DNA from 3 places in the Pseudomonas sp. GD03842 genome. Region 2 is predicted to be linked to each of the others. Evidence: predicted binding sites of a transcription regulator. Region 2 holds the regulator's gene; each other region holds the start of a gene.
The links. The regulator FliA, encoded in region 2, starts transcription of late flagellar genes. The targets are predictions, from matches to a motif close to CTAAAGTTTNNNNNNNNNNNGCCGNTAA.
Positions count from the first base shown of each region.

Region 1: a site for FliA is predicted at 1,267-1,294, ahead of N5D61_RS17020 (methyl-accepting chemotaxis protein). Genes of this name have one in related genera too.
Region 3: a site for FliA is predicted at 1,664-1,691, ahead of N5D61_RS06095 (methyl-accepting chemotaxis protein). Genes of this name have one in related genera too.

Region 1 covers NZ_JAOCEA010000011.1:165,813-169,089, reverse strand. The annotation lists gene N5D61_RS17030 (acyltransferase) at 1-482, opposite strand, end outside; gene N5D61_RS17025 (hypothetical protein) at 865-1,119, shown strand; gene N5D61_RS17020 (methyl-accepting chemotaxis protein) at 1,382-3,277, shown strand, end outside.
Region 2 covers NZ_JAOCEA010000019.1:72,103-75,379, forward strand. The annotation lists gene flhF (flagellar biosynthesis protein FlhF) at 1-267, shown strand, start outside; gene fleN (flagellar synthesis regulator FleN) at 388-1,221, shown strand; gene fliA (RNA polymerase sigma factor FliA) at 1,218-1,958, shown strand; gene N5D61_RS22970 (chemotaxis response regulator CheY) at 2,223-2,597, shown strand; gene N5D61_RS22975 (protein phosphatase CheZ) at 2,617-3,277, shown strand, end outside.
Region 3 covers NZ_JAOCEA010000003.1:243,878-247,154, reverse strand. The annotation lists gene N5D61_RS06105 (NorM family multidrug efflux MATE transporter) at 1-524, opposite strand, end outside; gene N5D61_RS06100 (LysR substrate-binding domain-containing protein) at 688-1,608, shown strand; gene N5D61_RS06095 (methyl-accepting chemotaxis protein) at 1,803-3,277, shown strand, end outside.

The sequences.
Region 1 (3,277 bases), on a different contig from region 2:
CACAGCGCGCCGAACAGCAGGTAAATGTAAAACTCGATGCTGATGGTCCAGGAAGGGTAATTGAACGACATGGTTTCGGTGAGCGAAGTCCATGCCTGCACGAGAAACAGGTTGGGCAGGATCTCGCGCGGGGCAAACAGGCCGGTAAACGGCACGTTGTTTAGATCAAAGCCCTTCTTGTAGGCCGTCCAACGGACCGTTTCAAACAGAATGAATACCGCCAGCATCGTCAGGTGCAGCGGGTACAGGCGAAAGACCCGGGAGATGAAAAACGCTTTGAATGAGAGGTTGGGCTTCATGCCGTAGGTATGCGCCAGAACGAAGCCACTGAGCACGAAGAAGAAGTTGAGCAGAACTTCGTCGCGACGAAAGAATGGCAGCGTGATGAAACTGTCAACGACATGCAAATGGAAAAACACAACCAACAAGGCGCAAATGCCTCTGAAACTGTCGAGGGTGGTAAAGCGCTGAACAGGCTTCATAACGCAACTTCCGTACTGGTTGATGAAATCGCCACCCTGCCGAAGCTGGCGCCAGTACACGGTATTGGGTTCCCCTGTGCCTCAACAGTTGAAATATTTCATCCCGCCGGTTCCCGGGTGCGCAAAAGTTGACGCCATCGATCGTGATCAATGACTTTACAGTCACCGAAAAATGTATCGCCCACGCAACGTCGGGAAATTGGCTTCGTGAACGCCGCATCCAGACGTGCTTCTCAGGTAACCCAGCCCCACGAACGCGCTTCGCTCAACTATCAATGGCAACGATGATCGCTACCACTCGTATTGACTTCTTAATCATTCGGCGCGGCGTAACATCACCTCCATACCGAGTCACCCACTACCGACTTCTGGAGCTACCGACATGAACACTCAAAAACTGATCCTGGGCCTGGCCTTCTCTGTACTGGCAACCGGCGCGTTTGCACTGCCCACTGTCCACGGCACCAGCGCCGTAGCGGAAAACGGTTCATCCCATACCCACATCGAGCGCGTGGCCGCCGATGGCGCGGACCGTGTAGGTGCCAATCGCGTGGCTGAAAACGGTTCCGATCGCACCGCTCTGGGCCGCATTGCAGCCGATGGCGCGGATCGCGTAGGTGCCAACCGCCTGAGCTGATCTTTCCGCCCCCAGCCCCTCCCAGCCCGGCCTTTGCCGGGCTTGATTTTTCCCCAATCAATCCGCGTCACCCCATGCACTTCTTCGCCCTGGCGTCTGATCCTCAGCCATGCTTTCAAGAAGCCCCGAGAGGCGTCCTGACATTTCTTTCAGTTTTTCCGAGACTGGCCGATGCATTCGTAAGACTCACTGTTTCGCTGGCCCTGATAACAATAACTCTCCAGCTGACGACTTCGAAAAAACGGACATTCTGGAGATTGACATGAAAAGCTGGTTCGCAAACATCAGCGTCAACACGAAACTGGCCCTTGGGTTCGGCATCGTTCTCGTTTTCACTGCCTTGCTGGCTCTCATCGGCTGGAACAGCCTGGGCAACATGACCTACCGCAGCGAGCGGGTGGCTGACATCACCAAGCTGGGTCAAAAACTCACCGACCTTCGCGTGACCCGCCTGCAATACATGCTCAGCAGTGGCGACGAAACCGCCGCGCAAAGCGTCCAGACGGCGTTGGATAACTACAAAGCCCAGCAGCAATTCCTGCTCACCACCTTCAGCAACCCGCTGAACGTGCCGGTGATCAAGGCGCTGAGCGATCAGATCAGCGCCTATCAAAATTCACTCAACAAAATGCGTGACGGCTATAGGCTCAGCGCCAAGGTCCGTGCCGACATGGGTGTGGACGCGGTGAAGGCGGCCGATCTGATCGCCGCAATCACCGATGACGTGATGAAGCTCGACCCGAGCGACGAACGACGATTCGCGCAGTACCAGACCATCATCAAGGCCAAGGAAGACGTTATGCTGGTGCGCTACGAAGTGCGCGGCTACACCGGTAATGTCACGGCCAAGACCGAGGAAGCGGCTCAGCGTCAACTGGCAGCGGCCATCAGCGGGCTGGATCATCTGAAGGCGACCTTCAGTGGCACCCAGGCCGATCGTCTCAAGCAACTGGAAGCGTCGCTGATCGGCTACCGCAACTCGGTACAAGGCTTCAAGGACGCTACGGACAGCATCAATGCCGCCCGCGCCGAGATGACGGAAGAGCAGACGAACATCGTCAAGCTCAGCCAGCAATTGGTCGATATTCAGAACTCGCTGGGCGAGTCGGATACGCGCCAGGCACGTATGCTCCAGATTGGCGGCACCCTGCTGGCGCTGATCTTCGGCGCGCTGGCGGCGGTACTCATTACTCGCCAGATCACCCGCCCCCTGCAAGAAACCCTGGCGGTGGTCGACCGAATTGCATCTGGGGACCTGACGCAGAACCTGGTTGTGACGCGCAAGGACGAGTTGGGTGTGTTGCAGCAAGGCATTCAGCGAATGGGCGCGACCCTGCGCGACCTGATCGGCGGCATTCGTGACAGCGTGACGCAGATCGCCAGCGCTGCTGAAGAACTGTCAGCGGTCACCGAACAGACCAGCGCTGGCGTGAACAGCCAGAAAGTCGAGACCGACCAGGTGGCCACCGCCATGCACGAAATGTCGGCCACCGTGCACGAGGTTGCGCGCAATGCCGAACAGGCCTCTGTCGCCGCATCGGCCGCCGACACGGAAGCGCGCGCGGGTGACAAGGTGGTTGGCGAGGCGATCGCGCAGATCGAGAAACTGGCCACTGAAGTGATTCGCTCGACAGACGCCATGAGCGTGCTGGAAAACGAAAGCGACAAGATCGGCAAAGTCATGGACGTGATCAAGGCCGTGGCCGAGCAGACCAACCTGCTGGCTTTGAATGCCGCCATCGAGGCGGCCCGAGCGGGCGAAGCCGGACGTGGATTTGCCGTGGTGGCAGACGAAGTGCGCGGTCTGGCGCAACGCACCCAACAATCGACGGAAGAAATCGAAGGCCTGGTTGCGGCGCTGCAGAACGGCACACGTCAGGTGTCGGACATGATGCTCAGCAGCCGTAACCTGACCGACAGCAGCGTGGCGCTGACCCGCAAGGCGGGCACCTCGCTGGAAAGCATTACCCGGACGGTGTCGAACATCCAGGCGATGAACCAGCAGATCGCAGCCGCAGCCGAGCAGCAGAGCTCGGTGGCTGAAGAAATCAGCCGCAGCATTGTCAACGTCCGCGACGTGTCCGAACAGACCGCCGCCGCCAGCGAGGAAACCGCCGCGTCCAGCGTCGAGCTGGCCCGCCTGGGCAACCAGCTGCAG
Region 2 (3,277 bases):
AAGCGTTGCGGCCTGGCCGGGTGCATCCTGACCAAGCTGGACGAGAGCGCCAGCCTGGGCGAAGTGCTGAGCCTGGCGGTGACACACGAATTGCCCGTGGCCTATCTGACCGATGGCCCACGGATCCCCGATGATCTGCATTTGCCGCGTCGACACCAGTTGGTAAGCCGTGCCGTCAGCGTGCAGATGCAGGAGGAGCCTAGCGAGGAAGCGATGGCGGATATGTTTGCGGATCTTTATCACAGCACCGGCAAGCGCGCGGGCTAGGTTAAGGAAAATGACATTGGAAAATACCTGCATCGATGGTCTGCCAGGCATTGTTCACTCAGTGGACGTGCAGCCCGAAATGTGGCTTGGGTCTAAGCAAGACAAGGTAAAGAATTAACTATGGGCAGCATGCATCCCGTTCAGGTTATCGCGGTGACCGGTGGCAAAGGTGGCGTAGGCAAGACCAATGTGTCAGTGAACCTCTCGCTGGCCCTGGCCGAGCTGGGACGTCGCGTCATGTTGCTGGACGCCGATCTGGGTCTGGCCAATGTCGACGTCTTGCTGGGTCTGACCCCCAAACGTACCCTGGCCGACGTCATCGAAGGGCGCTGCGAACTGCGCGATGTCCTGCTGCAGGGGCCGGGGGGCGTGCGCATCGTGCCCGCAGCCTCCGGCACTCAGACGATGGTGCAGTTGAGCCCGGCGCAGCATGCCGGCCTGATCCAGGCCTTCAGCGAAATCGGTGACAACCTGGACGTGCTGGTGATCGACACCGCCGCCGGGATCGGCGAGTCGGTGGTGAGTTTCGTACGCGCGGCACAGGAAGTGCTGCTGGTGGTGTGCGACGAACCGACCTCGATCACCGACGCCTACGCGCTGATCAAATTGCTTAACCGTGACTACGGCATGAACCGCTTCCGTGTCCTGGCCAACATGGCACAGAGCCCGCAGGAAGGGCGCAACCTGTTCGCCAAGTTGACCAAGGTCACCGATCGCTTCCTGGACGTCGCCCTGCAATACGTGGGTGCGGTGCCGTACGACGAGTGCGTGCGCAAGGCGGTGCAGAAGCAGCGCGCGGTGTACGAAGCCTTCCCGCGTTCCAAATGTGCGCTGGCGTTCAAGGCCATCGCGCAGAAGGTCGATACCTGGCCGCTGCCGGCGAACCCGCGGGGTCACCTTGAATTTTTCGTTGAGCGCCTGGTTCATCAGACCAGTGCAGGGCCTGTGTCATGACCGCAAGTGGCTATCGCATGTACAGCAAATCATCCAAGGACTCCCAATACGAGCTGATCGAGCGCTATGCCCCTCTGGTCAAGCGCATCGCCTACCACCTGCTGGCGCGGTTGCCAGCGAGCGTCCAGGTCGAGGACCTGATTCAGGCGGGCATGATCGGGTTGCTCGAAGTCTCGACCAAATACGACTCCTCGAAAGGGGCCAGCTTCGAGACCTACGCGGGTATTCGTATCCGCGGGGCCATGCTGGACGAAGTCCGCAAAGGGGACTGGGCGCCGCGTTCGGTTCACCGCAACACGCGCATGGTCAGTGATGCGATCCGCGCGATTGAAGCGAAAACCGGCCGCGACGCTAAAGATCATGAGGTTGCTGCCGAACTTCAATTGAGTCTCGATGATTATTACGGGATTTTGAACGATACCTTGGGCAGTCGCCTGTTCAGCTTTGACGATCTGTTGCAGGACGGCGAACATGAGGGGCTGCATGAGGATGGCGCGAGCCAGTCGCTGGAGCCCTCGCGGGATCTGGAAGACGAGCGTTTCCAGAGCGCGCTGGCCGATGCCATTGCCAACCTGCCCGAGCGTGAACGGCTGGTGCTGGCGCTGTATTACGATGAAGAGCTGAACCTCAAGGAAATCGGTGAGGTCCTGGGGGTCAGCGAATCCCGTGTCAGCCAGTTGCACAGCCAGTGCGCCGCGCGTCTGCGCGGGCGGCTGGGTGAATGGCGGGCACGCTGATGGATTGACGCAACGCCTGTTCGAGGGCGTTGTGTGTTGCTTGTAAGACCGGCTGTGCAAGATGTGATGTGGGAAGCAAAAGAGACAAGGCAGGAGCCGGTCGGATCAGGTCTTCGGGACTCTTATCCGCTGCGCTCGTACCTTTCGATTCCAAAGCCCTCTCGTTGTCGTGTCGCCGGTGGTTTGTCGTACCGGTATTGATTGAACGCGCACCCGGGAGCTGGGTGCGTTAAAGACTGCTTGGAGGTCGAATTGGACAAGAACATGAAAATCCTCATCGTTGATGACTTCTCAACGATGCGGCGGATCATAAAAAACCTGTTGCGTGACCTTGGGTTCACCAACACGGCCGAAGCAGATGACGGTACCACCGCATTGCCCATGCTGCAGAGCGGGGCTTTCGATTTTCTGGTGACGGACTGGAACATGCCGGGCATGACCGGTATCGAGCTGCTGCGTCAGGTGCGTGCCGACGAGCGTCTGCGTCACCTGCCTGTGCTGATGGTGACCGCCGAAGCCAAGCGCGAACAGATCATCGAGGCCGCGCAGGCCGGCGTGAACGGCTATGTCGTCAAGCCGTTCACGGCCCAGGTGCTCAAAGAAAAAATCGACAAGATATTCGAGCGCGTCAATAGCTGATGTTCGCTGCGAGGGCGCTATGGATCCTAAAGATTCATCAATGGGTGACTTCGAGTCGACCCTGAAGAAACATGCACAAGAGCTGGTGACCAGCCTTGAAAAAGGCCAGTTCGGCGAAGCCGTGCAACTTATCCATGAGCTTAACCAGACCCGTGATCGGGGCCTGTATCAGGAAGTGGGCAAGCTGACCCGTGAGCTGCACAGTGCGATCGTCAATTTCCAGATTGACCCGCACATGCCGCAAGCCGAAGAGGTGTCCCAGATCACGGACGCCACCGAACGCCTGTCGTACGTTGTCAGGCTGACGGAGAACGCGGCCAATAAAACCATGGATCTGGTGGAGCAGAGCACGCCCCTGATGAATGGCCTGAGCGCCGATGCCAAAACGCTGAGCGAGGATTGGGGACGCTTCATGCGTCGTGAGATCGGCGCCGAGGAGTTCAGGGATCTGGCCCGCCGCGTCGAAGGTTTCCTGGTGCGCAGCGAGAAGGAAACCCATGACGTCGCAACGCATCTGAACGACATTTTGTTGGCGCAGGATTTCCAGGACCTGACCGGTCAGGTCATCAAACGCGTGACCAAGTTGGTCACCGAAGTGGAGAGCAACTTGCTCAAGCTGGTGCTCATGGCCAGCCAGGTCGATCGCTTCGCTGGCATCCAGCACGACCAGGAAGCGTTCC
Region 3 (3,277 bases), on a different contig from region 2:
TTCAGACCGAAGTTGGCCACCACGCCCGCCAGGCTGATGACCATGACGGGAGTGGCCCGGCCAAGGGCGCTGGTGAAGCCGCGCAATGCCATGAAACTCAGCAGTCCCGGCAGCGCCAGCGGCAAGGTGGTCAGAAATTGGCTGGCCATGAGCACGTTGGCTTCGTCTTGGCCGAAGTGCGCCAAAATCGGTGCAAGGTTCCACAAAACGAGCGCGGCGATCAGCGCCATGCCCCACGCCAGCCATAGCCCCGCCTGAGTCAGGCGGGTGGCGCCTGCGTCATCATTGGCACCCTTGCGAATGGCCACCAGCGTGCCAACCGCCGCCATTACACCGACGCAGAAGAAAGACACAAAGTTGTAGCTGGCGGCGCCCAGCCCGCCGCCGGCGAGGGATTCCGGGCCGAGTTTGCCCATCATCACCGTGTCGGTGAAGACCATCAGCATGTGTGCCATCTGGGAAGCGATCAGCGGCCCAGCCAGCCGCAGGATGATCCAAAGTTCTTTGAAGGCGTGCTGTTGCATGGTCGGGCGCTCGAAGGGAGAGGCAGGGATGAGCAGCCCATTGTGGTGATTCGGCACGCATTGCACAAAGGGATAAATACGATCACTGGCATGAGTAAAACTCATCCTGACTGTTTTACATTAGCGCTTCTTGCGTCGCCACCACTCAAACAGGAAGCGCCTCATGCCTCGTAGTCTCCCGCCGCTGTATGCGCTGCGCGCATTCGAAGCCGCCGCACGGCACAGCTCGTTCACCCGCGCGGCAGAGGAGCTGTCCATCACTCAAAGTGCGGTGAGTCGCCATATCCATACACTGGAACAGCATTTCGCCTGCCGACTGTTTCGCCGCCAGGGACGCAACCTTCAATTGACCGAGGCGGCGCGCGAACTGCTGCCGGGTGTACGCGAAGGCTTTTCAGCGCTGGAGCGAGCCTGCAGCGCGTTGATGGCAGAAGAGGGCATCCTACGCATGAAAGCGCCATCGACGCTGACCATGCGGTGGCTGTTGGCGCGGCTGAGTCGGTTTCGTCATTTGCAGGTGGGAAACGAGGTCCAACTGACCAGCGCCTGGATGGACATCGACCATGTGGATTTCACCCAGGAGCCGTTCGACTGCGCTGTCCTGCTCAGCCGAGGTCACTTTCCTCCTGATTGGGAAGCGACCTACCTGTTTCCGGAGTTACTCATTCCCGTCGGCTCGCCCAATTTGCTCGATGATGGGCCCTGGGATGTGGCACGGTTGGCCAGCACCGAGCTGCTGCATCCCACACCTGATCGCCGGGACTGGCGCAGTTGGCTGGAGCGCATGGGGTTGTCGGATCAGGTGTCGCTCAAGGGCGGTCAGGTGTTCGATACGCTCGAGCTGGGCATGATCGCCGCGGCGCGGGGCTATGGGGTTTCCATGGGTGATTTGCTGATGGTTGCCGAAGACGTCCTTCAGGGCCGCTTGAGCCTGCCGTGGCGCACGGCGGTGTTCAGCGGGGAAAACTATTACCTGGTCTGGCCCAAGACCCGACCCGGAGGCGAGCGGCTGCGCAGATTGAGCGACTTTCTCAAAAGCGAAGTGCAGGCGATGGAATTGCCGCAGGTGACGATCCTTGAATAGGCACAAAGCCCGTTCGCAGACGCACCTGCTGCCAAGCCTAAAACCCGGCGTCAGACTCAAGTATTCCGGCTGTCAGCCGATTCCTAAGTACAGGGTCGGTTCGCATCTATCGACTCATCGATCCCCTCTATTAGAAACAGTCCGAATGGTTTGCCCGCGATCAGGATGGTCCGGTCGTTCGGCAAGGAGTTTTCATGCCCAAGCCCCGTGCCCGCATTGCATCGCAACTCGGGATTGCCCTGGCCGTCATCCTGGCTATCGTTATCAGCGGCAGTACGCTTTTCGCCCTGCGTTCGCTCGATTCGGCCAACCTGACCATTCGCGAGGAGCACATGGGCAGCGAGGCGCGATTACTGGCCGACCAGCTCAACACCTTCCACAGTACGCTGCGCGACAGCACCCAACGCCTGAGTGGCCTGTTCGAAAAGCGGTTCAATGGCCTGACGATCCAGGCTGATCAGTCCATCGCTGTAGCGGGCGTGCAAACACCGGCGTTATTGCTGCACGGCACTGTGTTGAACAACGACTTCACTGAGGTCGACGACTTCAAAAAGATGACCGCGGGCGTGGCGACCGTTTTCGTGCGCAGCGGGGAGGATTTCATCCGCATCAGCACCTCGCTGAGCAAGCAGGACGGCTCGCGCGCCATCGGCACCGCGCTTGACCACAAACACCCCGCCTACGACAAACTGCTGGCCGGGCAAGGCTATGTGGGGCGCGCCTTGCTGTTCGATCGCTTGTACATGACTCAATACTCCCCGGTACGCGACAGCAGCGGCAAGGTCATTGCGGTGTTGTTCGTGGGCTTCGATTACACCGACGCGCAAAAGGCGCAGTTCGAAAACCTCAAGAGCTTTCGTATTGGCGACACCGGTTCTCTCGCCGTGCTGGATGAGCAAAACAATTGGCTGGTCCCCCCTGCTGGCGTAAAGGATTTGGATCAGGCGCGCAAAACCCTGGCCGATTTCGTCAAGACGCCCAATGTAGGACGTTTCTGGCAGGACGCAGGGGAGGATTTTTATGCGGTGGCCGAGCCGTTCACCGGTGGACCTTGGTCGATCCTGGCCATCATGCCGAAAGATGAAATCAGCGCAGTGACCTGGAAAGTGGGCATGCAGCTGGCCATTGGCAGCCTGCTGGCGATGCTGATTGCAGTGGGCTCGGCAATCTGGCTGCTGCGTAGCAAGTTGCAGCCTCTGTCAGCGCTCGTCAACCAGGCCGAGGCGTTGGGCGCCGGCGATTTGAGCGTGCGTCTGCACATTACGAGTCATGACGAAATCGGTCAGTTGGCCGGCAGCTTCAACAAAATGGGGCAGGCGTTGGAGCTCATGGTGTCGCACATTCGCACCGCGGCCCAGGAGGTCAGTGGGCGTGCGCAAGCGTTGTCCGGGCTCTCCGGTGGGGCTTATGAGGGCATGGAGCAACAGTCCGGGGAAATCACCAGCATGGCGGGGGCGGTCGAAGAGTTCAGCGCCACGGCACTGACGATCGCCGACAACATGGGCAGTACCGAGCGGCTGGCCCAGGGTAACGCTCAGCAGACTCGTATCGGACGCACCTCCATGGAGGAGGCTTCAGCTTCGCTGGAGCAGATCGCCGGTTCCTTGGGCAGTACCGCGGCGGTGATCAACACGCTGGGCCAACGCTCCCAGGAAATTGGCGGCATTGT